DNA from 2 places in the Halalkalibacter sp. HAAS-P014 genome. Region 2 is predicted to be linked to the other one. Evidence: riboswitches for the same ligand, from Rfam matches in the RefSeq annotation. Region 2 holds a riboswitch; the other holds the start of a gene.
The links. A riboswitch is a leader RNA that binds a small molecule or an ion and turns the genes downstream of it on or off. The one in region 2 is predicted to bind magnesium.

Region 1: it holds a riboswitch for magnesium, as region 2 does, so the genes downstream of both, mgtE (magnesium transporter) here and mgtE (magnesium transporter) in region 2, are expected to answer to the same signal.

The regions. Positions count from the first base shown of each region.
Region 1 covers NZ_JBWQTV010000025.1:8,991-25,746, reverse strand. The annotation lists gene nasC (assimilatory nitrate reductase catalytic subunit NasC) at 1-1,047, opposite strand, end outside; gene nirB (nitrite reductase large subunit NirB) at 1,168-3,534, opposite strand; gene AC1FXZ_RS19520 (phosphatase PAP2 family protein) at 3,794-4,459, shown strand; gene mgtE (magnesium transporter) at 4,506-5,867, opposite strand; M-box (ykoK) riboswitch at 6,105-6,271, opposite strand; M-box (ykoK) riboswitch at 6,497-6,662, opposite strand; gene AC1FXZ_RS19510 (glycoside hydrolase family 32 protein) at 6,697-8,163, opposite strand; gene AC1FXZ_RS19505 (aminoimidazole riboside kinase) at 8,167-9,123, opposite strand; gene AC1FXZ_RS19500 (sucrose-specific PTS transporter subunit IIBC) at 9,197-10,570, opposite strand; gene AC1FXZ_RS19495 (PRD domain-containing protein) at 10,816-11,640, opposite strand; gene AC1FXZ_RS19490 (DUF3231 family protein) at 11,928-12,935, opposite strand; gene glmS (glutamine--fructose-6-phosphate transaminase (isomerizing)) at 13,084-14,886, opposite strand; gene glmM (phosphoglucosamine mutase) at 15,285-16,628, opposite strand; gene AC1FXZ_RS19475 (CdaR family protein) at 16,628-16,756, opposite strand, start outside.
Region 2 covers NZ_JBWQTV010000030.1:35,084-51,839, reverse strand. The annotation lists gene AC1FXZ_RS20960 (DedA family protein) at 38-634, opposite strand; gene mgtE (magnesium transporter) at 771-2,132, opposite strand; M-box (ykoK) riboswitch at 2,364-2,529, opposite strand; gene AC1FXZ_RS20950 (fluoride efflux transporter FluC) at 2,718-3,131, shown strand; gene crcB (fluoride efflux transporter CrcB) at 3,128-3,511, shown strand; gene AC1FXZ_RS20940 (trans-sulfuration enzyme family protein) at 3,517-4,662, shown strand; rRNA gene rrf (5S ribosomal RNA) at 4,798-4,913, shown strand; tRNA gene AC1FXZ_RS20930 (tRNA-Met) at 5,128-5,201, shown strand; gene thiL (thiamine-phosphate kinase) at 5,457-6,449, shown strand; gene tsaE (tRNA (adenosine(37)-N6)-threonylcarbamoyltransferase complex ATPase subunit type 1 TsaE) at 6,455-6,913, shown strand; gene tsaB (tRNA (adenosine(37)-N6)-threonylcarbamoyltransferase complex dimerization subunit type 1 TsaB) at 6,906-7,619, shown strand; gene rimI (ribosomal protein S18-alanine N-acetyltransferase) at 7,616-8,077, shown strand; gene tsaD (tRNA (adenosine(37)-N6)-threonylcarbamoyltransferase complex transferase subunit TsaD) at 8,070-9,086, shown strand; gene AC1FXZ_RS20900 (hypothetical protein) at 9,543-11,684, shown strand; gene AC1FXZ_RS20895 (ABC-F family ATP-binding cassette domain-containing protein) at 11,709-13,649, opposite strand; gene AC1FXZ_RS20890 (redox-sensing transcriptional repressor Rex) at 13,900-14,535, shown strand; gene AC1FXZ_RS20885 (twin-arginine translocase TatA/TatE family subunit) at 14,673-14,855, shown strand; gene tatC (twin-arginine translocase subunit TatC) at 14,873-15,625, shown strand; gene AC1FXZ_RS20875 (DoxX family protein) at 15,810-16,340, shown strand; gene AC1FXZ_RS20870 (YdiK family protein) at 16,447-16,665, opposite strand; gene AC1FXZ_RS20865 (CPBP family intramembrane glutamic endopeptidase) at 16,662-16,756, opposite strand, start outside.

The DNA of each region.
Region 1 (16,756 bases), on a different contig from region 2:
TCCAGTCACGGCCCCGTAACCAGAATTCTCCTTTCCAATTTTTCCTGTCGCTAAAAGGAGATTTAGAAAATTGCGAACGGATGCCGATCCATCTGTTTGCTGTTCAATTCCTCTTGCAGTAAAAATCATGCCTGATGCTTCTTTACCGAATACAGTTGCAGCTTTTGTTATTTGTTCAGCTGGTACTCCTGTTATATCTGCTATTTCGTTTAAATTAAGTGCAGTGATGTATTCCTTAAGAGCATCAAAACCATTTACATGATCTTTAATAAATTTCTCGTCAATTAAATCCCCTTCTATGATGACCTTCAACAAGCCGTTTGCTAAGGCTGCATCCATCCCAGGCTTCACTTTAAGATGTAAGTCTGCCATTTGCGTTGTTGACGTCTCGCGTGGATCAATCGCAATAATAAACGAACCATTTTCCTTCGCTTTCTCAAAATACGGCATAATCGTCGGTTGACATTCAGCAATATTTGTTCCAGCAAGAATAATACATCTCGAATAGGGAATCTCTTGAATCGTATTGGTGAAACCTCGATCCATACCAAATGTTTGAGCTGCTGCTGAGGCAGCAGCTGACATACAGAGACGACCATTATAATCAATATATTTCGTCCCTAGCGCCACTCTAGCGAACTTGCCTAGTAAATAAGCTTCTTCATTTGTTATCGTAGCACTTCCGTAAACAGACAATGCATCTTTCCCGTATTGTGATTGGATATCGGTGAATTTTTCTTTTATTAGTTCCATCGCATCATCCCATGATATTCGTACAAATTCACCATTCACCTTCAACATTGGATGTTTAATTCGTTCGTTATGGATAGCATGTTGATGAGCATTGAGACCTTTTATGCATAAACGTCCTTCAGATGTCGGATTATCCTTTCCGATTGTCTTATATATTTTCCTTGTCACGGTAGACTGTTCAATCAATTGCATTTTACATTGCATGCTACAAAATGGACATTGCGTATCGTATATTTTCTCAGTTTCCACTTGTTGTTGCTTTTTTCGAAAATACCGTAATAACATTTCTGTCATGATGTCCCATCCTTTGCTCATGTATTTGTCGCGTCTGGACATGACGAATTATTTTTTTATTAATATAATACGCACCAAAAACTCTGCTGCTCTTTTCGAAGTTAAACCTATTCACAACTCTTAATTCAGAGCACGCTCTCCTATTGATTGATGATTTATTCGTTTGCAAGATTCCTGTTCTAAACTCTCAACCAATTGCCATCTTAATTCTTGGTCAAACAATACTTCTCTGATATGCAATAAATGAATACGCTCAATCCACTCCCACGTGCGTTCAGCGTACTTCGCCGTTTCCCGGTAGTATTGAACAAAGCCAATGATCATTTCGTAGACTTCTTTATCATTTTCTGCCACACAAAGTAATTGACCAGTGCGCGCATGTCGGCCACTACTACCTCCGACATAGATTTCCCACCCACGGTCAAACTGGATAACACCGATATCTTTTGTTGTTGAGTCTGCTCCGTTATGCATGCAGGCTGAAACCCCCATTTTGACACGATACGGAGTTGTTACGTAATCGGTAATCTTTTCGATGTTAATTGCTAGTTTTAGAGCACTATGTTTCTCACATTTACACACCGTTTCACCAATGCATGTTTTTATGTTCTGAACAGTATTTCCGTATTTACTGTTTAAAGGAAGGTCCAAATCCCTCCAAATCGATTCTAGGTCTTTTTCTTTTACTCCCATTAAATGAAGTCTTTGTTCGCTCGTAATGGCTACGCTTGAAACTCGGTATTTATCAACAGCATCTGCAATTTTGCGCAAGTCTTCCGCATTTGTTAACCCTCCATACATTTGAGGAGTAAGCGAGTAAGTTCCATCTTCTTGACATATCGCATTCATCCGCTCATTAATAAAAAGCGACTCTTGCTCCCTATCATATTCAGGGTAAATCATCCCTAAGTAATATTGTAAAGCTGGTTGACATGTTGAACAGCCGTCCTCATTAATCCAACCAAGCTCATTCATAACCTCACTAACTGATCGAAGTTCCCTTAGTTGCATTTGTGCGACAATCTCTTCATCAGTCAATGTCGTACAACCACACATCGTCTCTTTTTCTATCACTTCATCAAACTCGTCACTTTGTATATATGAAAGTAAATCTGCAACAAGGGGGCTACAACCTCCACAAGCACTGGACGCTTTTGTACATTCTTTCACGTTACTAACTGTTGTTAGCCCTTGCGTCTGACAAGCCTCAATAATTGCCCCTTTTGACACTCCATTACAATTACAAATAAGGTCCGTTTGCTCCATCCCAGCTACTTGCGACTCTTGATTAGAAGCTTGCAAAATGAGCCCTTTTTCCTTATCTGTAATAACTTTTTGCTTGCTCACCATATCTAGTAATTTATTACCAGATGTGGTATCCCCGAATAAGACAGCTCCAACCACTTTTTCATCTCTTAAAACAATCTTCTTATAAATCCCGGATAACTCGTCACTTTGAGTTATCGTTTTAGTTGTGTTATCAGGCTGAAATCGTCCTACCGAGAAGACATCCACACCCGATATTTTCAGTTGAGTCGATAATATGGATCCTTGATAGCGGTTTCCAATTTTCCCACAAATATGATCTGCCAAAACTCTTCCTTGTTCATAAAGTGGTTTGACAAGACCATAAACCATCTCTCTATGTTCAACGCATTCACCGACAGCATAAATATCTCGTACACTTGTTTGCATATAGTCATTAACCAAAATAGCACGATTCGTTGCTAACCCACTATCCTTTGCCAGCTGTATATTGGGTTTGATCCCAACAGCCATAATGACAGCGTCTGTCGAGACAATTGTTCCATCACTAAAACGTAATCCCTCGACACGAGTATCGCCGATGATTTCTACTGTTTCTTTTTCTAAAAGAAAGTTCATTCCCTGAGCTTCAAGTTCTTGTTGCAACATATTTGATGCTGTTTGATCTAACTGCCTTTCCATCAAATAATTGCTTCTATGAACGACATCGACATCCATCCCAAGATTCAACAATCCCCTCGCCGCTTCTAACCCTAATAAACCACCACCAATGACAACCGCTTTCTTATGGTTATTCGCTATATCAATGATCTTCTGACAATCTTCTATAGTTCGAAAATTCACAACGCCTTCCTTGTCTGCACCAGGAATCGGTAAAACAAATGGAACGGACCCTGTTGCAACAATGAGCTTATCGTAAGAAACTTCTCTGGCGCGATCCGTTCGAATGACTTTCTTCTCAATTTCTACTTTCACAACTGTCTCACTCGTGTATAGTTCAACATTGTTATTTTCGTACCAGGAGCGATTATGTAATGTAATCTCCTCTATTTTTGTATCTCCTTGCAAGACTGTCGATAACATAATTCTGTTATAATTATAGTGTGGTTCACTACCAAAAACTGTAATGTCATACTTATTTGGATCATTCGTTACGATTTTCTCAATGCAATGAATGCCTGCCATCCCGTTTCCAATTAAGATCAGTTTTTGCCTTTTCATCTTATAAACCCTCCAGAATTATTAGTCTTACTCAATAAAGCGTTAGATTCGGTACACACCTCTTATCGACTCAGCGTAAACCATTCCATAAGTCATATATTCCTTATTGATTTAGAACCTTTCACATCACTAACAGTTTAACGAAGAATACAAAGCAATTCTTTATGTATGTCAGATCTGCTAACAAAGAAATCAATCAAACTGGGAAAAAAACGTGTTACAATAGATTCTTACATTCATAAAGAAAGAGTGACTTTTTATGCCAGTAACAAATAAATCTCATTTACTTGTCATGGTTAGCTGTTTAATTCTGTTTATTATTATTTCGATATTATCCTTACAAAACAGATTAGCCACTTTTGACCAAACTATTATTTCAGGACTTACTGAAAACTCGCCAACTTTCCTAGTCTCTTTAATGGAGTTACTAACAAAAATCGGTTCTGGTGAGGTCATATTAATCAGCTCATTTATCATCGCACTCTTACTGTTACTAAAGAAAAAGTGGACTCATATTCTCTTATTAGTTATTGTTACATTTGGGGGAATTGCTCTTAATTTCTTTTTGAAATTATTGTTTCAGCGAGAAAGGCCTGGTGAGATGAGTGTAATTGAAGTTTTTGGACATTCGCTTGAAATTGCTTCTTACAGCTTCCCTAGTGGTCATACGATGAGAAGTGTCCTATTATTTACGTTTTTAATTTTTATTAGCTATCATTTTATTAAAAAAACACAGATCAAATTAGGTGTAATTTTCGCCTTATTATTGGTTATCGTCTCCGTGTCATTGAGTAGAATTATCGTCGGTGCTCATTTTCCATCAGACATTTTTGCGGCCGTTACCATTTCTATTTTTTTGTTTTATTTATGTTTAGTACTCGTAAGGTTTATAGCGAAACAAAGCAATAAATTAAAGCTCATTTAACTCAAAAAAAGCTGTTATCATTTCGCATGATAACAGCTTTTTACTCTTACAAGAAATCAAGCAGAGCCGTTGCAATTGAGAAGTAAATTAATAAACCGAGGATATCATTCACTGTTGTGATGAACGGACCTGATGCGATTGCCGGATCTAACTTTAATTTATTAATGATCAACGGCACTGTGGCACCAATAACCGTTGCGATGCTTAATGTACAGAAGATAGAGAAACCAACAATTAATGCTAACATCCAATGCCCATGAATTAGTGTCACGGTAATCCCTAAAACGATCATACAGATCAAACCAAGCATTATTCCTGTACCAAATTCACGTCTGATCATCTTGGCTATGCTTCCTTTTTTGATCGTTCCAAGCGCAAGGCCTCGAACCGCAACTGCCAATGACTGAGTACCTGTGTTTCCGGCTGAGTCCATGATAAGTGGAATAAAGGCAGCTAGTAAGACAATCGCTTCTAGGGTTTCTTCAAACTGACCGATTACTTCAGCTGTAATTAGACCAAAGAACATAAGCATGATGATCCAAGGCGAACGTTTTTTAGCAGCTGTGAAGGCACTGACATTTACATCTGTTGCCCCTTTTGCAGCCGAGATTTCCCCCAAATCTTCTGTGGCTTCTTCTTCTAGAACATCGATGACATCATCAAATGTAACAATCCCAATTAGGTGGTTTTGTTTGGACACAACCGGCGCAGCTAAGAAATCATACCTTTTTATAAGCTTTGCAACATCCTCTTGGTCCATGTCATCTTGCACGGATACAACTCTCGTACTCATAATATTTTCAATCGCTTCGTTTGCAGGAGCGGTGATAAGATCTCTTAAAGAAATAACCCCCACTAATTTCTCTAAGTCATCAACGACGTACAAATAGTAGATTGTCTCAGCGTCCGGAGAGTCATTTCTTAGTTTCTCAATTACATCTGAAGCTAAGTCTGACGAAGAAATACTTACAAATTCTTTTGTCATAATGGCCCCAGCTGTTTCAGGAGCATAAGACATCAGTTCTTTAACGTCTTCGGCTTCTTCTTTATTCATTTTTAGTAAGATGTCTTCTGCTTTTTCACCTTTTATTTCAGCTAAAAAGTGAGCAACATCATCGGCAAACATATTATTAAACATCTCTGAAGAATAACTTTCTTCTAACTCTAAATAAGTTCTCTTTTGGTCATTGATTTCTAACCCTTCAAAGATATGAGAAAAGTCTTCTGGCGTTAAAAATTGATAAACTTTTTGGCGTAAGCCTTCTTCTAATTCGATAAATATTTCAACTTGATCAGTTGGATGTAATTCTAAAAACACTTCATTGAAATGCTTCTGATCTTCCACTTTTAATGCATTTAGAATAAGGGCTTTGTACTCTTCACGGTTTTGTTCATTTAATTTAACCATTCTGAATCCTCCTCAGATGGAGCCAACTGTCCCCTTTGATGGGAATGGACTCCTTATTTGTATTGTTTTTCTATCATGACGATTTATCCAACTCGAATCAGGTTCCGGACTGCTATCCTGTCCCATTCCACATCACCCCCAACATGAAACAAAATAATAAGAAACACCTCCCACGAATGGGAGGTGTTGTTTGCATCAGAACAAAGCGCCAAACTAAAAAATTTAGCACAACTGATGGTTCTCCTCCATTCGTAGAGCTTTAGCACTGTGTGGCATAGGATGTGTATCCAGCTGCATTAAAAACCACCTTATGTCGATGGTTTCTGTTGACCCATTGGCGTCTTTGGACGTTTTTGGGCAGCAGCGTATCTCCAGCACAGGAGCCTCACCTAACGAGGTATTATTCATTTGTATACTTTTTATTAAAGCAAGAAGTTTCCTCAAGGAAAAAGATTAGCCTCACACAAATTATATGTCGCATACGCAAATTCGTGAGCAGATTAAGCCTTCTGCTTGAAATGTAAAAAAGACACCTTCTAGGAATGAAGGTGTCTTTTGCATAGCAAATAAAGGCAGTATCTACCCAATAACAAATATGTTAAAAGTACAGACACAGCAAATAAGCCTATCAACTTCCTCCATTCGTAGAGCTTTAGCACTGTGCGGCATAGGATGTATCCAGCTACATTAAAAACCACCTTATGTCGATGGTTTCTGTTGACCCATTGGCGTCTTTGGACGTTTTTGGGCAGCAGCGTATCTCCAGCACAGGAGCCTCACCTAACGAGGTATTCAATTAGCAACATTTATGAGCTTACATGAGGTGCTTCTAATTGTCAACAGTTATTGCATTAGAAGTTTGCAGATCCCATTTATGAACAGTAAAGTTAGCATTTTTTGAAGAACTAAAACAGACTGTTCGATTATTAGGCATAGGAAATATACGGGAAGTAAACGTTTCTTGGCCTTCATTAATAAAGATTTCGATTGACGATGTATCAATGTACACGCGCATAGTCCGTAACTCCTCAAGTGTGCACTCTCGTCTTTCAGTTGTCCCATCTACATAACTTTTCCGCTCAAATGTAAAAACCTTTCGTTCTGAAGAATAGATCATCCTTGCTCCGTCAGCTACTGCTATTTCTAGCCAACCGTCAGAAACCGCTATGTTTTCTAACTGGAGTTCTATCGGTTTTCCATTTATTCCCTGTAGTTCTTTACTCTCTTTTTGCAATTCAATCGATTCCTTAAACTCTACGCCTGCTCTAAGCGATACGAGCTCTTCTACTGGGATCTGGTGAAGTTTGCCGTTAACCAATCTCAACTCTCGGGGAATGGTCATATTATGAATCCACTTATAGTCAATGGTCGGATGAGAATCTTCGTTTTGATCGGGTACAGCCATCCATGCAAATAAGAGTCTGCGCCCCTTCTGGTCAACTGTCGTTTGGGGAGCATAAAAGTCAAAACCTCGGTCAATTTCATCAAATTCTCCATGAGAATATACACCTGTCTCAGGCGTAAAATCGCCAATAACATACCCCGCCTGATACACATTTTGATAACGCATTCCCTGCGGTTCAATTCCCTGTGGAGAAAACACTAAGATATCTTTACCGTCAAGCGAAAATAAGTCTGGGCATTCGAACATATAGCCAAAATCAGCAAGTTTTCCCTCACCGCCCCCAGCTATAATTCCTACATACTCCCACTCTTGTAAATCAGCAGACTTCATTAAGGCTACGGCACCCTTTAAATCTTCTGTTTGAGCACCAACGACCATAAAATACATTCCATCCTGCTTCCACACTTTCGGATCGCGAAAGTGCGCAGTAAATCCCTTCGGTAAGTTCACAACCGGTCCTTTCTTCTCAAAATGAATCCCGTCTTTGGAAATAGCTAAACATTGATACGTTTCTCGATTCCCCTGTTCATCCTTAACATTCCCTGTATAAAAGACATAAATTTCTCCCTCATGCTCAATCGCACTCCCAGAGTAACAGCCGTTTTTTTCATACCATTCAGATGGTGTAAGAGCTATTTCTTCATGCTTCCAATTTATGAGATCCTTTGAAGAATAGTGCCCCCAAAACTTAGCTCCATGACCAGTCTTAAAAGGCATCCATTGATAATAAAGGTGATACGTTCCATTGTGCTCAATAAAACCGTTCGGATCATTTAATAAGCCTACTGGAGGCATCAGGTGAAATTGCTGCCTATAAGGGTCTTGTTCTACAAGTTGATGATGATCTTCAATCTCTTTGTAGGCAAGTTCTCTTAATTCCTTATCTGTCATAAGTTACTGGTCTCCCTTTGCTAAGCGTTTGTTTACATCTTCTAATGTCGGAAGAGCTGTCATAGCACCCTTTGTAGAAGCTGCTAAAGCACCTGAAACAGACGCAAATTCTGCCATTTTCACTGCTTCTCCCACTGTTATCAAACGAATATCTCCTTCATATTCATTTAAGCAATATAACATCCCAGAAACAAAGGCGTCACCTGCACCTGTTGTATCTACTGCTGTTATTTCCATAGCCGGAACATGGCTGCTGGCATTAGATGTATGTACATAGCATCCGCTTGCTCCCATCGTAATAATCATTAACGGGATGTTATACTTTTTCATCTTTTGAACGCCTGCTGCTACATCTTTTTGTCCTGTTATAAATTCTAATTCTTCTTCGGAGATTTTAAGAAAATCAGTATGAGCTAACATACTCTCAATTGTTTCTTTAGCATTTTCCTTAGAGTCCCACAGCCCCAAGCGTAGATTCGGATCATAAGAAACAATCATGCCATTTTCCTTTGCCAGTTTCACTGCGAATTGAGTCGTATCCTTTGCAGGGTTGCTAATCATCGAAATCGATCCAAAATGAAGAATTTTATGCTCTGCAAAATCAACTTTATCTATATCGTTTACTTCGAGAAAACGGTCAGCGCTTGGATCGATATAAAAATCAAAGCTTCTTTCTCCATCTTCAGCATTCGTAACAAACGCAACACCTGTCTTTGTTTCTGAAGTAAATCCAATTTGATTCACTCTCACCCCGAAGTCCTCTAATGTTTCATGTAAGAACTGCCCTAAAACATCGTTTCCTACCTTACCTAAAAATGTTGACTTTGCCCCTAATCGAGAGACTCCCACTGCCACATTAGCAGGTGCTCCTCCAGGGCTTTTTTGATAAGTACTGTTGCTTTGATCTAGTGGAATAAAATCTATGAGTGCTTCACCTAATGAAATAATACCCGTTTTCACTATATTTCCTCCTCAATCGTGTATCTAGATAGTAAGGGGGCGACTTAGTACAAAGCCCCCTTTGTGTCATCCATTATTTTGCTTCTTCATCCCAACCTAAAAGGAGTGTTGCCGTAAACGCTCCTACAATGGCAATTAGAAATCCAATTAAATAATTTAATGGATCTTGCGCAATCGCAAACATCGGAACACCCGTTAAGCCGATTCCATTAGCAGCTACTTGAGTGAATACGACATACGCTCCTCCTAAAGCTCCACCTATCGCAGCCCCGATAAATGGACGGCGATACTTTAAGTTAACACCAAAAATAGCTGGTTCCGTTACACCAAGGAATGCTGAAACTGCTGCTGGCATGGCAATTCCTTTTGTTTTTTGATTCTTTGTTCTAAAAAATACAGCTAGAGTTGCACCACCTTGTGCCACATTGGCCATCGCCCAAATCGGCAACAAGTAATTTGCACCTACATTCACTAACAACTCGGCTTCAATCGCATGGAAACTATGGTGTACTCCTGTCAGAACAATCGTTGAGTAAAGTCCCCCAAAGATTAGCCCCGCGATCGGACCTGCTGTATTGTATACAACATCTAAAACAGTCGTAATTCCATTACCTAAAGCTCGACCAATCGGACCAACTACCAACAAAGCGACAAAACCTGTTAAGATAACGGTTAAGAAAGGTGTCGCTAGTAAGTCGATTACGTTTGGAATAACTTTTCGCAACCCTTTTTCGATTTGAGCCATAAAATAGACTGTTAATAATACAGGGATTACAGTCCCTTGATATCCAAGCATTTCAACATTAAATCCAAGAAAATTAAGCATTTCCGGTTCTGCATTAGCTAACCCCCATGGATTCAGTAATGCAGGGTGAGTCATGATTCCTCCAATAACAGCTCCAAGAAAAGCATTTCCCCCAAATTCTTTTGCTGCACTAAACCCTATTAAAATCGGCAGTATGATGAAGGCCGCTGATGAGAACATATCTAGCATAACCACTATTCCACTCTCTGGGTCTACCCAATTATAGGTCGTCATTAATCCTAAGAGCCCCATCAGCATCCCAGCGGCTACAATTGCCGGGATAATCGGAACAAATATATTTGATAGAGTTCGAGCAAACCGAGCGAACGGATTCATCTTTCTCTTAGCCACATCACTATGAGAGCCTCCTTTGTTAGAATCTTCCTCCATAGAAGCTCCAACAAGTGGGCCAAAGTGTTGATAGACTTTATTAACGGTTCCCGTCCCGAAGATAATTTGAAATTGTCCAGAACTAGAGAAAGCCCCTTTCACACCATCTAATTCCTCGATAGCTCCTTTGTCAACTTTGCTTTCATCCTCTATTACAAGACGTAATCGAGTAGCACAATGTACAGCACTTATCACATTATCTTCCCCACCCAATAACGTAACAAGCTGTTTGGCGACTTCAATATGGTTCATAATATAATCCTCCCTATTAGTAGCATTACTAGAATTGGTACCTAACTCCGTATCTATTTCCACAAAAAAAGACCTAAAACACATAAGGATTCTCGGTAGGTAAAGATAGACGCCCTACCAATGTCGTCCTTATATATTTTAGGTCTTGCCTGCTTCAAACAGTAACAATCCCACAGTATGAAATTATGTTTATATATTATAGCATGTAAACGTTATCGTCAACAAAAAAATACAAATTTCGACTCTTAGCTTAACAATCGTTGAATGTGCAAGGCAATGTAAGCTACTTCCGAACTTGGAAATTGTACATCATACTCTTTACTTAAATAATCTAACGTCACCTTTGAACATTCAAACGCATCTTTGTATTTTGTTTTAATTAACTCTAACATATCTTGATCAATCGACTCGAATTGATCACCTTGTTCAATTCGGTTTAAGGCAAAACGCAGATGCGAAATTAACCTTTGGTAATCGATACTAGACTCTTTAATTTTTTTGCCGGCAAATATCTCAATCTGTTCAACAAAATCTCTTAAAATAGATGCTTGTTTTAGCGATTCACTCATAGAAGGTGCATCAATTTTAGCTGTATGTAGGTGTAATGCAATGTGCGCAACTTCATCTTCCGGGATATCAACGCCCACTTTCTCTTCTATCAGTTGCTTAGCCCATAAACCAATCTCGTACTCCTTTTTATATAACATTCTAATTTCATTCAAAAGTTTATTTCTTACAGGGATCCCTTGTTCAAGCCTTTCAATAGCGAATGAAAGGTGGTCGGTTAATGCGATATGTATATGGTCACTTAACGGGGCCTTCAAGTGCCCTTCGGCATAACTGATAATATCCTCTGCAATCTCAATATGAATCTCTGGTAATGTTGATAATAATTGTTGAAATTTCTCTGAAGATGCATCTCGTAACACAAAAATCTTTTCAATTTTGTTTTTCGGGACAATATCATTTTTTTTCTTTTGAAAAGCAATTCCATTCCCCATTACAATTTTTTCATGAGGGCCATCAACAACAACTACGGCATTATTATTCAATATTCTAAATATGCGCATTTGACACCTCCTTACCATTTTTCATGACTTCTATCTTATCATAAATTAAAAATATACTGGCTTCAAAAAGAAGTCCAGTATATTTTAACAGACTCACCTGCAGGGTTAGCACCCAACTGGTTTAAGTCTGAAGAGGTATAAAAGGCTAACGATGTTTATACACATTTGTCGCACCAATTTAATCATAACTGATAATAGTGATGTTTTTAAAATCGTAAGCATTCTATCTCCTCCTTGTTCTAAGGTTTTCCTAAGAACAACAGATTTATTTATTTTCTCTAAACACCTCATGATTTTTTTGTTAACTTATCTCGGTCTGGTGCTTGAGGTGGCCGTTCAAGCCAGCCATTTTTGATCATTAAATTCGCACCATCTTCGGCATAAAATGAAATTTCCATTGATAATCGAGCATATTTTAAACCGATATCCTTTCTCGGACTTGCTGCCATCGCAGCCCCGTAATTTCCAACTCCAGCTGCAATCATAGCTATCACATGAAAGAGCATGAGCTTATCTGAAAAGGGAGAAACTGTTGACTCTGTTATGGCAGTATCCCACGGACTCGGAATAGGGACATCATTCGATTCAAGAATTTGACCAAAAACGGCGATTTGTTTTTCAGCAATTTCTTTCCCTCTAAGAATATATTGGCGTAACTCATGCGAGTCACACACTTGCGCAAAAGCAATCATCAGATTTTTCCCAATTAGATTTGTTTGAATATTGGTGAAAAGATGAGTTATTTCAACGGAATTAATCGTCCTTTGCTTTCCAAACATATTTCCTAAATATTTTTGATCCGTAATAAATGACACCTCTTTTGGCATCGGAATATAGGGCGCACGATTATGTATGCCTTTTTGTAAGGAAATGTTCTTTATATGACAATGTAATTCCGTTGAATCATTAGCGACTTTGCGAAAAAATTGAACAATATCAGCTCGACTAGCTGTGCTAATAGCAAGACTCCCTGCTGTCATCCCTAAAATGGTCATATGTTGAAGATAAAACAAATAATAGAGATCCGAAAATAAACGTGGAGCCCCTATATTAATATCCTTTTCAGTAAAACCTATAGGAGTAGGAAAGCCTTCTTCCTGAAATAGCTTTGTTAGGAACGTAAGGTGATCCGTAGCTTGTTTTAGCGCCTCTTTTAGAACCGTTTGAACATCTTCATCTTCATTATTATTCAAGAAAACAGAAATCACTTGTTTAGTAGCCGAATCATTTATGTACTGAGTCCATAAGCTTGTCATCTCAGCCGATGTTAACCTCATCTCAGTTTTATCATACAAGATACACACCCCCTATTCTGTGTATATCTTACCCAAAAACCGCTACAATTATTTGCCATTCGTTAGAGTTATCATTAAAAGGAGATGGCTTAATGCAGCCATCTCCTTTTAATCTTAAACTTATTTATAAAAAGTCACCTTATCTAACCTACTCAACCGTAACACTTTTCGCTAGGTTACGTGGTTTATCAACGTCACAATCCCGATGAAGAGCTGCATAATAAGAAATCAGTTGCAATGGGATTACTGTGACAAGTGATGTTAAATATTCGTGCACTTTTGGAACAACAAATGCATCACTGTTTTGCTCTAATCCTTCCATGCTAATGATACAAGGATTTGCTCCACGTGCAGCGACTTCTTTTACATTCCCTCGAATACTTAAGTTGACATGTTCTTGTGTTACAATAGCAACAACCGGAGTCCCGTCTTCAATTAGAGCAATTGTACCGTGCTTCAGCTCACCACCAGCAAATCCTTCTGCTTGAATGTATGAGATCTCTTTTAATTTAAGAGCTCCTTCTAAACAAACAAAATAATCAGCAGCACGCCCGATGAAGAAACAGTTCCGTGAAACTGAGAGGTAATCACGAGCAATATGTTCTAATGCTTCTTTTTGATCACAAAGGGTTTCCATTGCGTTTGCAACAATTCCAAGCTCTTGGATTGGATCAAAATCTAACTCAATTCCTTTTGCATTAGCTGTATCAACAGCAAGTAGCGTTAACACCGCCATTTGTGCTGTATATGCTTTTGTAGAAGCGACAGCAATTTCTGGGCCTGCATATGTGTGCAAGGTAAAATCAGCTTCACGAGATAGTGTTGACCCTGGTACATTTGTAATCGTTAGAGCCTTGTATCCTTTTTCCTTCACTTCGACAAGAACGCCACGAAGGTCTGCTGTTTCACCACTTTGTGAAATAAAGATAAAGAGTGGGTTTTCTGATAGAAGTGGCATATTGTACAGGAATTCACTTGCAATATGGACTTCAACTGGACGACCAGCAATTTTTTCAATTAATTGTTTTCCGACAAGACCAGCATGATAGCTAGTTCCTGCAGCAATTATATAAATACGGTCAGAAGATTTCATCGCATTACGAATATTTTCATCAAGACGAACCGTTCCGTCTTCATTCTGATACTTTTGTACGATATTACGAATGACAAATGGCTGCTCATCGATTTCTTTAAGCATGAAGTGAGGATAAGTCCCTTTTTCAATATCACTTTCATCCAATTCCGCTGTATAAGGCTCACGAGACATCACCGTTCCATCCAAAGTCTTGATTGTCACCTTATCACGTGATACTAAAACAATTTCTTTATCCATAATTTCAACAAACTGATTTGTCACTTTTAACATCGCCATCGCATCAGAAGCAATAACATTGACTCCTTCACCAACACCGATTAAAAGTGGACTCTTGTTCTTGCCAACATAAACGATATCAGCATTTTGTTTGTCGAGAAGAGCAATTGCATAAGAACCTTTTAATAAGGATAATGTATGACTGAATGCATCTTCTACGCTTTTACCGTCTTTTACAAAACGGTCAACAAGTTGAACAATAATCTCTGTATCCGTGTCGCTTTGAAGATCAGTAGCTACCAAATAGTCACTCTTTAGTTGCTCATAATTCTCGATAACTCCATTATGAACTAGCGTGAATCTAGCTGTTTCACTTTGATGTGGGTGAGCATTTGTACGACTTGGTACTCCATGCGTTGCCCAGCGTGTATGGCCAATCCCGACCGTACCACTAACTGAATGATCTACAACATTACGTAAAGAAGCAATTCTGCCTTTTTCTTTATAAACATGAACACCCTCATCATTTGCTACTGCAATACCAGCTGAGTCATAACCACGGTATTCCAATTTTTCTAGACCATGTAATAAAATTTCTTTTGCATCTTCTGACCCTATATATCCAACAATTCCACACATAAAATAATTACCTCCCGAAGTCGGGGGCAAGCAACCTGAGGGCAGACTTGCCCCCACTCTCTTATTTTTAGAAGGCATGCTTACTTCTAGCTTTGTGCAAAGAGTTGCCTCTTCGTTTTACTTAGAAGTCTAACGGTTGTCATGCTACAACCGGAGGGCATCCGCCGAACATTCGATACTCCCTCTCCTCGTCAACTATACGATGTATAGTTCAGGCGCTTTTTACTGTGAGTTTCTTACAATCCTCCTCTCAAATATTGACTTGCTTAATCATACATTACGAATAATCAATCGTCAATTACAAGTAAATATTTTACATCTCTTTTTGAGAGTGGCAGCTCTTAATAAAAAATATGCATAAGCAACATGTTGTGTGCTGCTTATGCAATAAATCATTTCTATTTTAAACCCATTTCCTCTTGTACCACCTGTACAATCTTATCTATATACTCATCACAAAGTTCTTTTGTTTTTGCTTCAATCATAACGCGAACAAGAGGCTCTGTTCCAGATGGACGAACGAGCACACGCCCTTCACCAGCCATTTCTGCTTCCACTTCTTTAATCACAGCACTCACTTTTTCATTTTGTGTTACAGCATGTTTATCTGTTACGCGAACATTAACTAGTTCCTGTGGGAATGTTTCCATTTCTGAAGCGAGCTTCGATAACGGCTTATTGGTAGCTTTCATAATATTCACAAGCTGCAAAGCAGATAATAGCCCGTCACCTGTAGTAATGTGGTCTAAAAAGATAATATGGCCCGATTGCTCACCACCAATATTGTATCCACCTTTTCTCATTTCCTCCATTACATAGCGATCGCCAACTGCTGTTTGCTTTGTTTCAATACCTAACTCTTCAAGCCCCTTATAAAAACCAAGATTGCTCATCACTGTTGATACAACAGTTCCATGCTTTAACCAACCTTGCTCTTTCATATATTTCGCACAGATGAACATAATCTTATCGCCATCAACAATGTCGCCATTTTCATCAACTGCAATTAAGCGGTCTGCATCTCCGTCAAATGCAAGACCCACTTGCGCTCCCTTTTCAATGACAAAAGCTGAGAGGGCTTCTGGATGTGTTGACCCACAATTTTCGTTAATATTGATACCGTTTGGCGAAGTTCCCATCGTAGAGATGTCTGCCTCTAAATCTGCAAATAAATGAGGTGCCAGAGAGGAAGCTGCTCCATTTGCACAATCAAGGGCAATATGGATCCCTGAGAAATCCTCTTCAACTGTTTGTTTTAGATATTGAAGGTATTTCTGACCACCTTCAAAATAATCATTTGTGATACCAAGAGCACCTCCGGTCGGTCTCGGTAATTCATCTTCGCTCTCTAATAGGCGTTCAATTTCCTTTTCCTGATTATCTAGTAGCTTAAATCCATCAGGGCCAAAAAACTTGATTCCATTATCAGGAACCGGGTTATGCGAAGCAGAGATCATTACACCTGCATTAGCGCTCAAAGCTTTTGTTAAGAATGCGACTCCAGGAGTTGAAATAACCCCTAATCGCATCACTTCTGCTCCAATTGATAAAAGCCCTGCAACAAGCGCACTTTCGAGCATTTCTCCTGAAATACGTGTATCTCGCCCGATCACAACTCGAGGTTTCTCGGTATCTTTTGTTAAAACATATCCACCCATTCTCCCCAATTTAAAAGCTAACTCCGGGGTAAGTTCCGTATTTGCAACCCCTCGCACACCATCAGTACCAAAATAATTTCCCATTATTCATTCTCTCCTTCAAACAACTCATCACCAGGTTGTGATGTAATAGTAATTGGAATTGTATTTTCAATTAAACTGAAGCCGACATTAGCAGGCCCATTAATTTGTATTTCAACTTCGTGCTCACC
Region 2 (16,756 bases):
ATGATTGGTGAAGAAACCTTAGAAGCAGAAAATTGGTTCATCTTCTAGATATAACTTTTAAAAAATATATTATAGATATGACTGCAATAATAGCTGATATAGCAAAGTAAATAATAAATTTATATGTTTCAAACGATTGTTTAATAAAGTACCATTTTAATCCGAGTTCGTATCCTGATAAAACAAATAAAACCACCCAAAATAATGCGCCAATATAGGAGTAAAGCATAAAGGTTCGTAAATTCAAACGAGAGATTCCGGCTAAATAACCGGTAATGTGGCGAATCCCCGGAATGAAATATCCTAGTAATAATAGCCATGCACCATGCTTGGCAAACAAATACTGGGCTTTTGTTATTCTAGATTTTGTTAAATAAAATTTCTCACCATACTTTAATAGAAACGGCAGACCTAGTTTCGCCCCAAGAATATAGCTAATAGTGATACCGATAATGGATCCAAAGTATGAACTGATTAATGCAGTATAGAGGTCGACTCTCCCAAGGTACGCGTAGTAGCCAATGGTCACAAGTAATACTTCATCTGGCACAGGAAGGCCGATAATCCCTCCAACGAGTGCTAAAAATATCCCTACATAACCATATTCAAATATTATATGTTTAACGATTTCCATAATATCTTCCTATCTAAAAGAACTATTCCCATTATAGCGAATTTAAAGGAAGGAAACGAGTTGAGATATTAGGGAATTTAAAAAAAGAGTTACTCACAGCATGTGTGCAATGAGTAACTCTTTTGGTTCTACAGTCCTATAGATAATGAAGTAAACTAGTTGCAATTGAAAAGTAGATTAGAAGACCTAAAATATCATTTACTGTTGTAATGAAAGGACCGGATGCAAAGGCAGGGTCAATTTTTAGTTTATTAATAATGAGAGGCACGATAGCGCCAACAATTGTTGCAACACTTAATGAGCAAAAGATTGATATTCCAACAATGATTGCCACCATCCAACTTCCATAAAAAATAGGGATGATGATTAATAAAGTTAAGGCGCATATTAATCCAATCATCATTCCGGTACTAAACTCTTTTAACAGGGTACGAAATAGGCCTTTTCTTTCAAGAGTACCCAGTGCAAGTCCACGGACAACTACAGCAAGTGATTGTGTACCGGCATTTCCAGCTGAACCCATCAATAATGGGATAAAAGCAGCAAGTAATATGATTTGGTTGAGAGTTTCTTCAAATTGTTCAATGACGCCGGCTGTTAGTAAACCAAAGAACATGAGTAAGACAATCCAAGGTGCACGTAATTTTGCAGCGGTAAAGGCTGATACATTTACATCGGTTGCTCCACGCGCAGCAGAGAACTCTCCTAAGTCTTCTGTCGCCTCGTATTCTAATACATCGATTACATCATCAACAGTAACAATACCTAGAAGAATTTCATCTGAGTTGATAACAGGTGCCGCTAAAAAGTTATACTTTTTGATAAGTTTAGCGACTTCTTCTTGATCTGTATTAGAGAGAACAGAAACTACTCGTGTACTCATCAAATTTTCCACAATTTCATTTGATTGAGCTGTTAGTAAGTCTCTTAATGATACAACACCCACAAGTTGCTTACGCTCATTGACAACATAGAGGTAGTAGATCGTTTCTGCGTTAGGTGCCTCAGACCGTAATTGTTCAATAACTTGTTGTGCTGTATGGGTAGAGGTTAAAGAAATAAACTCTTTTGTCATGATTGCCCCTGCTGTTTTAGGTGGATAGGCCATTAATTCTTTTACATCGTTTGCATCTTCTAAATTCATAGCTTTTAAAATAGCCTCAGCCTCAGCATTATCTAATTCAGAGAGAAACTCGGCTGCATCATCAGCATAAAGGTGATTGATCATTTCTGCAGCATAGTTTTCATCTAATTCGACAAGTATCTCTTTTTGTACCTCTAGCTCAAGAGCTTGGAAAATATTAGCCATTTCTTCGGGGCTGATAATTTGGTAAAAGCTCTGTCGTTGTTCTTTCTCAAGTGTTAAATGAAAGTCAGCTTGGTCAGCTGGGTGGAGTTGTAAAAAATCTTCTCGGAGTTGATCGATCTCTCCATTATTCATTAAATCTAGTAAGTGTTTAGCATATTCTTCTCTAGTATCGTTGTTAAGTCTGACCATGTTATACCCCTCCCTCTTAGATGAGTTACCACAGGCAGTGAGGTGCATGTGGATTAAATAAACGTTTAATTAAGTTATGCCTATTGGGTTCGGGCTCAGGACTCTTATCCATACATACACCTCCTTAACAAATACAAATTTACTAGATTGATTCTTATGATAGAAAAAAGACACCTCTGACGAATGCGAGGTGTCTTGAAATAACACAAATAATCCTTCTTTTATGAGAAGTAACAGCCTCTATTCGTAGAGCTTTAGCACTGTGCGGCATAGGACGTAGCCAGCTACATTAAGAACCACCTTATTTCGATAGTTCCTGTTGACCCATTGGCGTCTTTAGACATTTTTGGGCAGCAGCGTATCTCCAGCACAGGAGCCTCACCTAACGAGGTATTCACTTTTTTCACATCCTCTACCCTATAACATATGCAAGGCCATGTCAATTGTTCTAAGTAGATTGCTAGGCAAACGAGCAAAACAATTTAAACAACTAAGAAAAACTGACCTGAATCATCGAGAGGAACTTGCGAGACCTCAATTAGTGAGATAAAATCAAACTATTCGTACGAATTAAGGAGTATTACTTTGAATCAGAGTATTTTGAAAAATGTAGGAGCGATTGCAGTCGGTGCAGCAGTCGGAACGAGTCTTCGCTATTATCTGAATTTATATACTTTAGCAACTGGTTATCCGTTAGGGACTCTCATTGAGAACATCGGTGGAAGTCTTTTACTTGGTTTCTTAACAGGTTGGTTCGTGTATAAAGTTCCACGGGAATGGGTAAAAGCAGGCCTTGGCGTTGGTTTATGTGGTGGATTTACAACAATGTCAACACTTGCAAGTGATAGTGTGTTTTTGTTTCTTGAGCATACATGGTGGAGTAGTGCAATGTATATTACCGTATCTGTAATTGGAGGCCTAATAGGCGCTTTAGCTGGCTATGTCCTTGGAAAGAAACTAGGAGAGCGCATGCTAAAACAAGAGGAGGTACAAGGATGAATCTTCTGCTTGTTAGTATTGGTGGAGGGGCAGGAGCCATCTGTCGATATTTACTAGGATTAGCGATCATGAAACGATTTCCTACCCCGCCATTTCCGATCGCTATGCTCATAGTCAATCTACTAGGGGCTTTAGGTTTAGGTGTCTTTTATGGATCCTATTACGGAATGATCCCACTTGGTGCATACGAAGATCCATTATTTTTAATAGTAGGAATAGGCTTTTTTGGTGCTTTTACTACTTTTTCGACTTTTAGCACAGAATCGATTCAACTTTATCAGAAGAAAGCATGGAAACAACTTGGTTCCTACATAAGTTTATCGATTATTGGTTCAATATTTATGTTTATTTTCGGATTTGTAATGATTATTAGGGGATGAAAAGAATGAACGAAACAAACTTTAATACAAAGACTGTACATTTTCAAACAAAAGAACCTGCTAGAAATACAAGTAAAGCAAAACCCATTTATCAAACATCTGCTTTCGTTTTTACGGATTTAGATGACATGGAAAGCTTTTTTAAAGGCGAGAAAGAGTATTTATACTCTAGATATGGCAATCCCAATACTGATGACTTGGGTAAAGGGATTGCTCTGCTTGAGCAGACAGATGACGGCGTAGCAACCTCTTCAGGGATGTCAGCTATTTTAGCTGGAGTACTTGCTGTGGCAAGTCCTGGAGACCATATTCTTGCTTCAGATGATTTATATGGAGGAACTTATCAATTATTTGCCCAAGAGCTTCCGAATTTTGGGATTGAGGTTAGCTTTGTATCATTTCAAGATTATAATGTTGTAAAAGAAGCTTTCACAGATAAAACTGTATTAATCTATACAGAATCAGTAACAAATCCACTTCTTCGTGTTGAGGATTTAAAAGCAGTGATTGCGTTAGCCCAAGAAAAAGGTGTTAAAACAATGATTGATAATACATTCGCGACACCCTTTTTATTACAACCGGCTACACTAGGTGCTGACTTAGTTGTACATAGCGCGACAAAATATATCGGGGGCCATAGTGATGTATCGGCAGGTGTTCTTGTTGGGGAACAATCTTTAATTGATACAGCAAAAGGGAAAGTTATTACGATAGGTTGTAACTTAAGTCCTTTTGAAGCGTGGCTAGCTTGCCGTGGATTGAAAACATTAAGTGTTCGTATGGAAAGACAAAGCCACAATGCAAAAATGCTAGCAGAGGCTCTTGAAGCACATGAGGGAGTAACTCAAGTGTTTTACCCTAAATTTGTCTCTGAAAAAGGTAATGGAGCGATGGTTAGTGTCGATTTGGCTGATCATATTAATGTTGAAGAGTTTTTTCGTTCACTTGGCTGGGTGAAAATTGCTCCAACATTAGCAGGTGTCGAAACAACAGTGTCCTATCCTTTGCGCACATCTCACCGTACAGTTCCAGATAAGTTGAGACAAGAACTTGGAATAGGTACTCAACTGGTTCGGATCTCCGTTGGAATTGAAGATGAAAAAGACATTATTGAGGCATTTACACAAGCGATTGAAAAAGCTGCTAAATAAGAGGTTTAACAGGAGTATATGATGAACTTTCCTAATATACTCCTGTGTACTTTTGTATTAAGAAAGAATTTATTAATAAAAAAACTTGCATTTATAAGGCAAGAATGATAAGATATATTTTGTTAGAGAAAATAGTCTGGTGGCGATAGCGAAGAGGTCACACCCGTTCCCATGCCGAACACGGTCGTTAAGCTCTTCAGCGCCGATGGTAGTTGGGGGCTTCCCCCTGTGAGAGTAGGACGTTGCCGGGCTAATTTCTTTGTATAAAATGTTTTCGCTTTGGCTAGACTACATGTTGTAGAGGAAAAGCGAACATCGTGTTACTTCATAGCGACGCGGGGTGGAGCATGCAGCGAAACATCGTCGAATAACCATCGACATGTCTTGACGCATATACATCAAAGCGTTACGAGAAGAGGAAAAGACGACATCTTTGCAAAAGCAACGTCTGTTACTTCATAGCGACGCGGGGTGGAGCAGTCTGGTAGCTCGTCGGGCTCATAACCCGAAGGTCGGCGGTTCAAATCCGTCCCCCGCAATACCGAAAAAAGCCGAAACAAATTTGTTTCGGCTTTTTTGATGTGAATTTATAGTCGAATCATCTTCATAAGTAGGCGATCTTTAACTTTTTGGTTATTTATATAGAAGGAAATAGCATTTTTCCATTCTTTCTTCTGTAATCCATTGGGCATTTTATGAAAAATCGGATAAACTAGAAGAGACGTTCCTTAGGTGGGAAGAAATCCTAAGGTTTTTTTGTAAAGAAATGATTCTATTGGAGAGGGTCGGTTAAAATGGAAGATGAGTTTGCGTTTATTTCTAGAATTTCTCCTAAAAAAACATATCAGCCCACACTCGTTCGAGGAGTGGGTGATGATGCGGCTGTGTATTCTGGGTCAGAAGTGATGGATCAGGTTGTCTGTGTCGATACAATGGTCGAGGGAGTGCATTTTCGGCGTGACACCCTAACTCCTTATCAAGTTGGAAAAAAGGGATTAGCGATTAATGTAAGCGACCTTGCTGCGATGGGAGCTATTCCGATGTATTATCTCGTCTCCATCTCGATCCCTTCTGCTTGGACTGAAATGGAGTTAGCCCAAATTTATAAAGGGATGAGTGAAATAGCGAGTGCTTACCAAATGGATTTGATCGGTGGCGATACCGTTTCTACAAAGGATACTCTTGTCTTAACCGTTACAGCAATTGGTATGGTCGAACGTGGCATGGCGCTATATCGCGATCAGGCTAAAGCTGGTGATGTTTTATTTGTAACCGGCTGTGTAGGCAAGTCAGCAGCTGGTTTAGACTTATTGTTTGAAAAAGGTTTAGATGCGAGCCTTTCAAAACAGGAACAAGACCTGGTAAGTGCTCATCAGGAGCCATTTCCTCATGTTGAAGAGGGAAGGATTTTACTGGCTTCAGGAAAACGGATTTCCCTGAATGATATTAGTGATGGTGTTGCTAGTGAAGCAAATGAGTTAGCCGAAGCGAGTAAAGCAAGAGTCGTTATTGATGCAGAGAAACTTCCTCTTCATCCTGCGATGAGTTCTTATTCTCGTCAGAAACAGCTTGACTTTGCTCTCTTTGGAGGAGAGGACTTTGTCTTGATTGGAACGGTGCCAACAGAAGATGTTACTGATTTAGCAGTGAAATTTCATCACAAAGGTTTGGGTTTTCATATTATTGGATCTGTTGAAGAAGGAGAGCCTGGTGTATTTTTACTAGAAGGCAATCAACGTCAAAAGTTAGAGAAGAACGGATATAATCATTTTCAAAAGCGTGGGTGAATGCAGTGGAAAAATGGAACCTCATAACGGAATCCCCGGAAGAGACGATGCTACTAGCAGAACGGTTAGCAACAATTGTAGAACCTGGAGATGTGATTACTCTTGAAGGTGATCTGGGGGCTGGAAAGACGAGTTTTACAAAAGGATTTGCAAAAGGGCTTGGTGTGAAGCGTGTAGTCAACAGTCCGACGTTTACTATTATAAAGGAATACAACGGTCGACTGCCTTTATATCATATGGACGTTTACCGGATGGAAGATGAAATGGAGGACTTAGGTCTTGAGGAATACTTTTATGGAGATGGGGTTTCTGTCATTGAATGGCCAAGCATGATAACAAGTCAGCTACCGGAGGATCGACTGGTAATTTCTTTGTTCCATAAAGATGAGTTGACTAGGGAAATTACGGTTCAATCAACAGGGATTCGTTCTTTGGAATTATTGAAGGAGTTACGTGATGAGTAAAACATTGGCAATAGATACATCCTCATTTGTAATGGGGGTAGCTGTTACAGATGGTGATAAAACGTTAGGTGAGATAACAACAAATATTAAGAAAAATCATTCGATTAGGCTTATGCCTGCAATTGATCAACTTATGAAAGAAGTAGGTGTAAAACCAAATGAGTTAACGAAAGTGGTTGTTGCAAAGGGACCAGGCTCCTATACAGGGGTGCGTATTGGTGTAACAACAGCAAAAACGTTAGCTTGGTCTTTGGGAATACCAGTGATTGGGGTATCGAGCATTGCAGTGATGGCGCAATCTGGTCGTTTCTTTCAAGGGATTGTTTCGCCTCTAATGGATGCTAGGCGTGGCCAAGTATATACAGGACATTATGAGGCGGTTGAATTTAACGTGAGTGAAGTGAAGGATGACCAGTTGGTTATGTTAACAGACTGGCTTGATTATTTAGGAGAGTTCGAAAAACCAGTGCTATTTATCGGGCAAGATGCTGAATTGCATCATATCTTAATTCGTGAACGGCTCGGTGAGTTGGCGCGTTTTGCCACGGGATCAATGCATTTACCTCGACCGGCAGAATTAGCACGATTAGGACAGGCGTTGTCTGAGGATAACTCGGTTCATTCTTTCGTACCGAATTATATACAGCTTGCAGAGGCAGAAGCGAACTGGCAAAAGGCCCAGAAAGAAAAGGGCGAGCAAAAATGATTGAGCAAGAGAAAGAAACAATACGTTTTATGTCAATTGATGATTTAGAAGCAGTTATGGCAGTCGAACGTGATGCCTTCCCGACCCCTTGGGATCAAGCTATATTCCTAAATGAGCTTACCTCAAATCATTTTGCTCAATACCTTGTCTATGAACTAAATGGTGAGATTATCGGATACTGTGGATTATGGATTGTGATGGATGAGGCTCAAGTGACCAACATTGCGATCCATTCAAATCATAGAGGGAAAGGTCACGGAGATCGTTTGTTGCAATATGTAATGACTTTTTTAAAAAATATGGGTGTAGTGAAGCTTTCTTTAGAGGTGCGAGTGTCCAATGTCGTTGCACAAGGACTGTATCGGAAAATGGGATTTGTTGAAGGTGGCATAAGAAAAAATTATTATACCGACAATTTAGAAGATGCTTTAGTGATGTGGGTGAGTATAAATGAGTGAAAAGGAATTAATTTTAGCAATAGAGACAAGTTGTGATGAAACATCGGCAGCTGTTATTGAAAATGGAACAACGATTTTGAGCAATGTTGTTTCATCTCAAATTGAAAGTCATAAACGATTTGGTGGTGTAGTACCAGAGGTGGCATCGCGTCATCATGTTGAGCAAATTACTATTATCATTGAGCAGGCAATGGAAGAAGCAGGTGTGTCATTTGTTGACTTAAGTGCAGTTGCTGTAACTGAGGGACCTGGTTTGGTTGGTGCATTATTAATCGGTGTTAACGCAGCAAAAGCGATTGCTTTTGCGCATGATATTCCATTGATTGGTGTTCATCATATCGCAGGCCATATTTATGCTAATCGACTTGTTCAGCCGATCTCCTTCCCTTTAGTAACTTTAGTTGTTTCTGGAGGTCACACAGAACTCGTGTATATGAAGGAAGATGGTGATTTTCAGATCATAGGTGAGACGAGGGATGATGCAGTTGGTGAAGCCTATGATAAAGTAGCGAGAACACTTGGCTTGCCTTATCCAGGTGGTCCACATATTGACCGATTAGCGTTAGAAGGAAACGAAACGATTGATTTTCCTCGTTCCTGGTTGGAAGCAGATTCATTTGATTTTAGTTTTAGTGGATTGAAATCTTCGGTTATAAATAAATTGCATAATCTTAAGCAACGTGGTGAAGAAGTGAAAATGGAAGATGTTGCAGCGAGTTTTCAAGCAAGTGTGATTGAAGTGTTAGTCGGGAAGACAAAACGTGCAGTTGGGCAATATGAGGTCTCACAATTGCTTCTAGCTGGAGGAGTGGCAGCAAATAAAGGGTTGCGAAAAGCATTAGAGGATGAATTCTCCACCTCATCTGTTGAGGTTTTAATACCACCATTGTCACTATGTACAGACAATGCGGCGATGATTGGGGCAGCTGCTAGTGTAAAATTGAAAAACAAAAAGTTTTCGTCATATGATTTAAATGGAAACCCAGGATTAGATTTGGAACAACAGTGATGAATTATGTTTAAAACCACTTATTGGAGCAAATGCTATCAATAAGTGGTTTTTTGTCGAAATTGGATAAGGAAGTACTTTTAATGTCACTTTTCGTGTTGTGAATAAGTCATTAAGTATATTAACTAACTGTACGTTTTAGACCTAAAGTTTTGAATGATTTTGTAGAGTTTTGTATTCGAATAAGGAAGAATCGCTATATTTTATTATTGATTTTTGTCGTAATTCGTAAAAATTAGTTGTTAACAACTGTTATCCACAACATTGTTAACATTGTGGGTAAATATAAAATGCCTAGGTCTAACGCGAAAAAAAATGTTATTAACTTATATGTGGATAACTTAGTGGATAATGTGTACAAATACATAGAGTACTAGTAAATAGGGACTTTTATTGTTGATAACTATGTGGATAGTGTGGATATTTCAGAATATTAGCCAAAAAGGTTTGAGGGCGATGTCGAGAAGCATTCTTTTTGTATGTGTAATTGGTTTAATTTTGATATCTCCGGTTGATAGCTATGCTGAAACAGATAGGGATGGTACTGAAATACTTGTAATATTAGTACCTGGACTGTCTATGACTGAAGCAGATTGGCTTATCCACAAAACGGGAGAGACTACCCTGTGGCAGGATGCTGCAATTGGAGCAATGAATATACGGCCGGATGGACCTTATTCATACCTTAATAATATGGTCACAATGGGAGCCGGGGTAAAGGCAGTTGGTGTACAAGGGTGGAATAGTTATGAGTCTGATGAGCAAATAAACGGATTTCAAGCAAGTGAATGGTTGCAACAGTTAACTGGAAAAGAACAAGTGAGTGGTTTGGTACACCCTGATTTTCACAGATTGAACAATAAAAATGAGCAAGGGACTCATCGTGGGAATATCGGTGATTTTGGAGAAATGTTAAAAGAGGCAGGAATTGGACGAGAAGTGTATGGTCATAGTGATCTATTAGAAGAAAGGATTCGTTATGGCTCTTTGCTAGCAGTAGATCAAAATGGCTATGTCAATGGACAAATAAATCGAGCAGTGAAAAGCAGCGCTGCCTCTCCTAAGGGCCTTGAGATGGATTCTGAATTTCTTATTAACAAACTATCAACAGGTGGGGAAAGTGGAAGACGATTTCTCGTAATAGAATGGGGAGATTTCTACCGGCTCTATGATCAAATGCATTATATGGAGGATTCTCATTTTGAAAATGAAAAAGCTCACCAATTACAACAGTTAAGTTCTTTCATTGAAAGAGCTCGTGTTGAGGTGAAAGAGCTCTGGCTTGTTTCTCCTATGATGCACAAACAAGCATACGATCAAAAACAACAATTAGCTCCTGTCTTTTATTGGGGAGAGAAACCAGGAGGATTCCTCACATCAAGTACAACAAGACAAAAATATATTATGAGCAGCCTTGATCTAGTTCCGACCTTTTTGTCAGCCTTTAATTTGCAGGCTGATAGATTTCCCGGCAATGTAATCATACAAGAAGATATTGGCGTTGTGGATAAACTCTCTTTTTTCCATGCGGTTGATGAGGTCGTTTTAATTTACAAAAGTCGAGCAAGCGTTCTTTCAATCTATATTACATGCCTTGTTGTTGCGCTAATTGGAGCTGCTATTTATGGGTTTTTTGGTTCGAACAAGAGGCAAACATGGCGATACATCACAAGACTGATATTGCTGTCAGCTCTCTGGTCACCAGTTTGGTTTCTAGCGCTATCTGGGGTTGTGAAATCAATTGGAGTAAGTGGGTTTGTACTCTTACTGATTGCAAGTTCCTTATTATGTGGATATCTTATAGAAAAGGGAAGCAAGAAGCCAATTTTTTGGATTGGAGTATCCACCTTCTTTCTGATAACGGTGGATGTTCTATTGGGATCCCAGTTAATGCAACGTTCTTATTTAGGGTATGACCCAATTATTGGGGCTAGATATTACGGGATTGGGAATGAATTTGCTGGAGTATACTTGATCTCAGCTATTATGGTATTGAGTCCGTTAATAGAGAATCAACGGAAATGGATTTCGGTGGTTTGTGTATTTTTGATGTTTTTGCTTGTGGTTGTCGTATTGGGGAAAAATACATTAGGCACGAATGCCGGGGCGACGTTGTCGGCAGGGCTTGCCTTTTCGTTCTTCTTGTATCGTCTTATTTTTGAGAAATGGTCTTGGAAAGTTCTACTTCTACTTTTTATAGGGGCAATCGGTGTGTTGTTTATCTTTTTATATGTACTCCAATTAGCTGGAGAACCAACTCATATCGGCATGGCGTTTGAACGGTTATTAAGTGGCGACATTCGCTATATTTTTGATACGATACAGCGAAAGCTAGCAATGAATGTTAAGATCTTTCGACATTCGAACTGGACGCAACTTTTTGTAACGAGTTATTTACTCGGAGCAATTATCTTGTGGCGCAAAAGGCTTCAACTCGAAGGCTTAGATAAGCAACTATTTTTGCAAACAGGAGTAGTTGCATCATTTGCTTTATTGCTATTAAATGATTCAGGAGTGGTTGCAGCAGCTACATCGATGTTCTGTGTCGTATCGGCACATTACTACCAAAAGGGGTCAGACACTGCTTTATCGAAGTAAAGCGGTGTCTGACCCCCTTTTGTTTTATTCCTGTAACTGTTCCCATTCTTCCATGAGTGCTTCAATGGTGGCTTGTGTTTCATCGATTTCTAGTTGCAGTGTTTGAGCTTTTTCATGATCTGAATAAATAGCAGGGTCGCAAAGTGCTTCATCTTTTTCAGCTAGTGCAGTTTCGAGAGAATCGATTTTATTTTCTATTTCCTCAATTCTTCGCAGACGTTGTCGTTCGGCTTTCTTGGCCTCTTTATCGAGCTCATAGGAACGTTTGTCTGATTGTATTCCTTCTGAAGTACTAGTGGATTGACTTGATGTAGCATTTTCTTGCTGGTTCAACAATTCACGCTCAGCCATTTCTTCTTTCTTTTCAATATAATAATCATAGTCACCAAGATAATTGGTGATTTGCCCATCTTCTAGCTCAGCCATTCTCGTTGCAATCCTGTTTAAAAAGTAGCGATCATGGGATACAAATAACAATGTTCCTGGATAGTCAATTAAGGCGTTTTCTAATATTTCTTTTGCTTCAAGATCTAAATGGTTAGTAGGCTCATCAAGAATGAGAAGATTTGCTTTTTTCATCATTAGCTTAGCGAGCGCTAGTCGAGCCTTTTCACCCCCACTTAAAGTAGAGACTGGCTTTAACACATCATCGCCACTGAAAAGAAAGTTTCCAAGCACCGTGCGAATTTCTTTCTCAGGCAAAAGTGAGTGGTCATCCCAAAGCTCATGGAGAACAAGCTTGTTCGATTTTAAATTTGCTTGTTCTTGATCGTAATAGCCGACTGTTACATTGCTGCCAAAACGAATCGTCCCGTCTGTAAGAGGGATGTCGTTCATCAATGCTTTTAATAACGTTGATTTTCCTGCACCATTTGGACCAATTAACGCAACACTTTCTTCACGGTCAAGATCGAAGGTTACGTTTTTAAAAATCGTCTCCTCTCCATAAGCAACATGAAGATCAGTCGCTCGGAGAACTTCTTTACCACTTTGTCGTTCGATCATGAAAGAGAAGGAAGCTGACTTTTCTGACCCTGCTGGACGATCAAGTAATGTCATGCGATCCAGTTGTTTTCTCCGGCTTTGTGCTCGCTTCGTTGTCGATGCTCTTGCAATATTTCGTTGAATAAAATCTTCTAATTTTGCTACTTCATCTTGCTGCTTTTCATATTGTTTTAATTCTAATTCATAACGTTTCGCTTTTTCATCTAGGTAGGCACTATAATTGCCTGGATATTTCGTTGACTTCGCTCTTGAAATCTCTACAACCGAAGTAACGATTTTATCGAGAAAGTAACGATCATGGGAAACGATTAAAATTGCCCCTTTATAACCGATTAGGTATTGCTCAAGCCACGTAAGCGTTGCGATATCAAGATGGTTAGTAGGCTCATCGAGAATAAGGAGGTCCGGTTTAGTTAACAATAGCTTTGCCAAAGCAAGTCTTGTTTTTTGGCCGCCACTTAACGTTGCAATTTTTGTATCGTAATCAAAATCTGCGAAGTTCATTCCAGAGAGCACACCACGAATATCAGCTTCGTATTGGTACCCACCCTTATCTTTGAACAAAAGTTGAAGTTGATCGTACTCTTTTAAAAGCTTTTCATATTTTTGATTGTTTTGAAGTAAATCTGGGTCGGACATCTGCATTTCCATATCTCGGATTTGTTGCTCCATTTTCCGAAGTGGAGCAAATACGGTTAACATCTCTTCCCAGATCGATAATTCAGACTCAAGACCTGTGTTTTGTGCTAGATAACCTAGATTCATTCCTTTTGGCATCATAACTTGCCCACTGTCATGAGAAATTTGACCAGCAATGATTTTTAAGAGGGTTGATTTTCCCGCACCATTTCGACCAACCAAGGCCACGCGCTCTCCTGTTTGGATATCAAGCTTAATATTTGTTAAGATGGGGTCAACCCCAAATGCTTTAGAAATATTTATACATTGTAAAATAATCATGATTTTCATTCCTAACTAACTAAAGTTAATTCTGTATTGCTTTATTTAGACTAGATGACATTTCAGTATATATAGCTTCAAGTAAAAATAGGAAAAATAAATCTTTTGCTTATTCCCTTTAGTGTATCGTAGAATAGATTTCTCAACAACTTAATGAACAGTTTTGTAAAACGATTACAAACTGTGTGAAATAGTGTACAATAACGTTATTCTTAAAGCCATACAAAGGATAATAGGAGGGAGGCAATAGATGAAAATTGATCAAACCAAGATTCCACAGGCAACAGCAAAGCGATTACCACTCTATTATCGGTTCTTGGAGAATCTCTCTGCCTCGGGAAAACAAAGAGTATCATCAACAGAATTAAGTGAGGCCGTAAAAGTCGACTCAGCAACAATTAGACGTGATTTTTCATATTTTGGTGCGCTTGGAAAAAAAGGATATGGCTACAATGTGAATTATTTGCTTTCCTTTTTTCGAAAAACACTTGATCATGATGAGTTAACGAAGGTTATTCTAGTTGGTGTTGGAAATTTAGGAACTGCATTTTTACAATATAATTTCTCAAAGAATAATAATACACACATTGTGAAGGCTTTTGATGTGGATGAGACTAAAATAGGTGAGGAAGTAGGTGGAGTAACCATCCACCATCTAAAAGACTTAAAACAGGTCCTGGACCCTGAGGTAACCGTTGCTATTTTAACTGTACCACAAGCTGCAGCACAAAAGATTGCTGATCAGTTAGTAGAATCAGGGATAAAAGGCATTTTAAATTTTACTCCAGCAAGACTTGATGTACCAGATTCGGTACGCGTCCACCATATTGACCTTTCAGTTGAATTACAAGCATTAGTGTATTTTTTAAAGCATTACCCGGTATAAAAGGTTATTAAAATGGGACAAGTTTTAGCCTACTAGAAGTACCTTAGATAGCATGTACAAATTTCCAACCATAAGGAGTCATTGCTATCTTTTTTAACACGCTCTATAATAGTAATTAGGACAAGGAGGTGCTACCCATGGGTGGTTTAGGCGCAGGTAGTATCGCATTAATTGCGATCGTTGCTTTATTAATTTTTGGTCCAAAGAAGTTACCAGAGTTAGGAAAAGCTGCTGGAAATACATTACGTGAGTTTAAGAATGCAACAAAAGGCTTAGCAGATGAAGATGAAAATAAGAAAAAAGATAACGATAAAGCCTAAGTAGGAAGGGGCTATAAATGGAACAACGAGACATGTCGGTAATGGACCACATAGTGGAGCTTAGACGAAGAATTATGATAACTTTAGTCTTCTTCATTGTGGCTCTTATTGCCGGCTTTTTTTTAGCTACACCATTAATCACTTACTTACAAAGCACACCTACAGCTCAAGATTTACCGATGAATGCATTTAAAATGACAGATCCGATACGGGTCTTTATGACATTTGCGTTTGCGAGTGCACTTATTATTACTTTTCCGATCATTTTATATCAACTCTGGGCTTTTGTTAGTCCCGGACTCCATGAGAAAGAAAGAAAAGCAACACTTGCCTATATTCCGTTTGCTTTTATTTTGCTGTTAACGGGGCTATCTTTTGCGTATTTTGTGCTATTCCCATTTATCGTACAGTTTATGGGGAATTTATCTGAACGATTAGGGATTACCGAACAATATGGTATAAATGAGTACTTTCAATTTTTATTTCAAGTAACAATTCCGTTTGGATTGTTGTTTCAACTGCCAGTGATCATGATGTTTTTTACACGGTTAGGAATTTTAACTCCGGCTTTATTAACCGAATTTAGGAAATTTGCTTATTTTATCTTACTTGTAATCGCTGGTTTTATAACACCACCAGAGATTTTATCTCATTTAATGGTGACCCTGCCGTTATTACTGCTGTATGAATTTAGTATTTGGGTCTCTTACTTAACGTATCGAAAAGTTAAACGGTTAGAGAGAGAACGAGAAGAAGCGAGCAAAGAGTGATTGCCAACAATGGCAACACTCTTTTTTAGTTACCGTTTGTGAAATAGTGAACAAAGTTTGACAACTAGCCAAGTGGGGTAGTCAAGCCTGTTTTGATGTTTTATACTATGGTTATAACAAGGTTGTGAAAACATTCACAAGTATTTGTGAAGAGTTGAGCAATACTAAAAGGAGGATTTCTATAATGATTGGACAATTTTTCAGAGAAAACAAATATATAGCTGGTTTATGGTTATTCTTACGTGTTTACTTAGGTTGGGCTTGGTTAACAGCAGGCTGGGGCAAAGTAACAGGAGATTTTAATGCAGGTGGATATTTACAAGGATCAGTAGCAAATCCAGTAGTGAATGGAGAAGCGCTTGTTTATCCGAACTACGTAACATTCTTGGAAACCTTCGCTATTCCGAATGCAGATTTATTTAGTGTAGTTGTAGCGTGGGGAGAAGTATTGGTAGGATTAGGACTCATTTTAGGTGTACTAACTTCAGCAGCAGCATTCTTCGGTGTCGTGATGAACATGTCATTCTTGTTTGCAGGAACAATTTCGACAAATCCTTGGATGATCATGATTTCGATGTTCATTTTAGTAGCAGGTGCAAATGCAGGACGCTACGGTGGAGATCGTTGGGTATTACCATATTTGAAAAATGCTATTAGTAGTAAAATGAGAAGCAAAGAACCACGTTTTGAAGCAAAATTAAAAAAAGTGGCTTAAATTTTGAGGGATAGATCGTGAAAGTAGGGGATGTGTCAAAAGGTCAAGTTCAGACCTTCTTGGCACATCCCCTTTTCGTTTAGATCAATATAGTTTCAGTGTATTACTAGTCTTTCTTCTTCTTATTTTGTTGCTGAAGTTGTTTAATTACTTTACGCAAGCGATAAAAGCGGTAAGCAATCATGAAATCGACTGCAGCAAATGAAACAATTAAATAACTCCAAAAGTTCCAACCAGCATTGCTAACATTTTGAATGGCAAAAAAGATTAGTAACACACCGATGGAAAAGTAGAGGAGTGCCATAAACATGGGAGATGCTTTCATAATAATCCTCCAATGATAAATGATGTTGTTTGTTCAAGCTGCTCTAACTGTTCAATCCAATCTTCAAGGCGATCAGCTAATAATACATTAA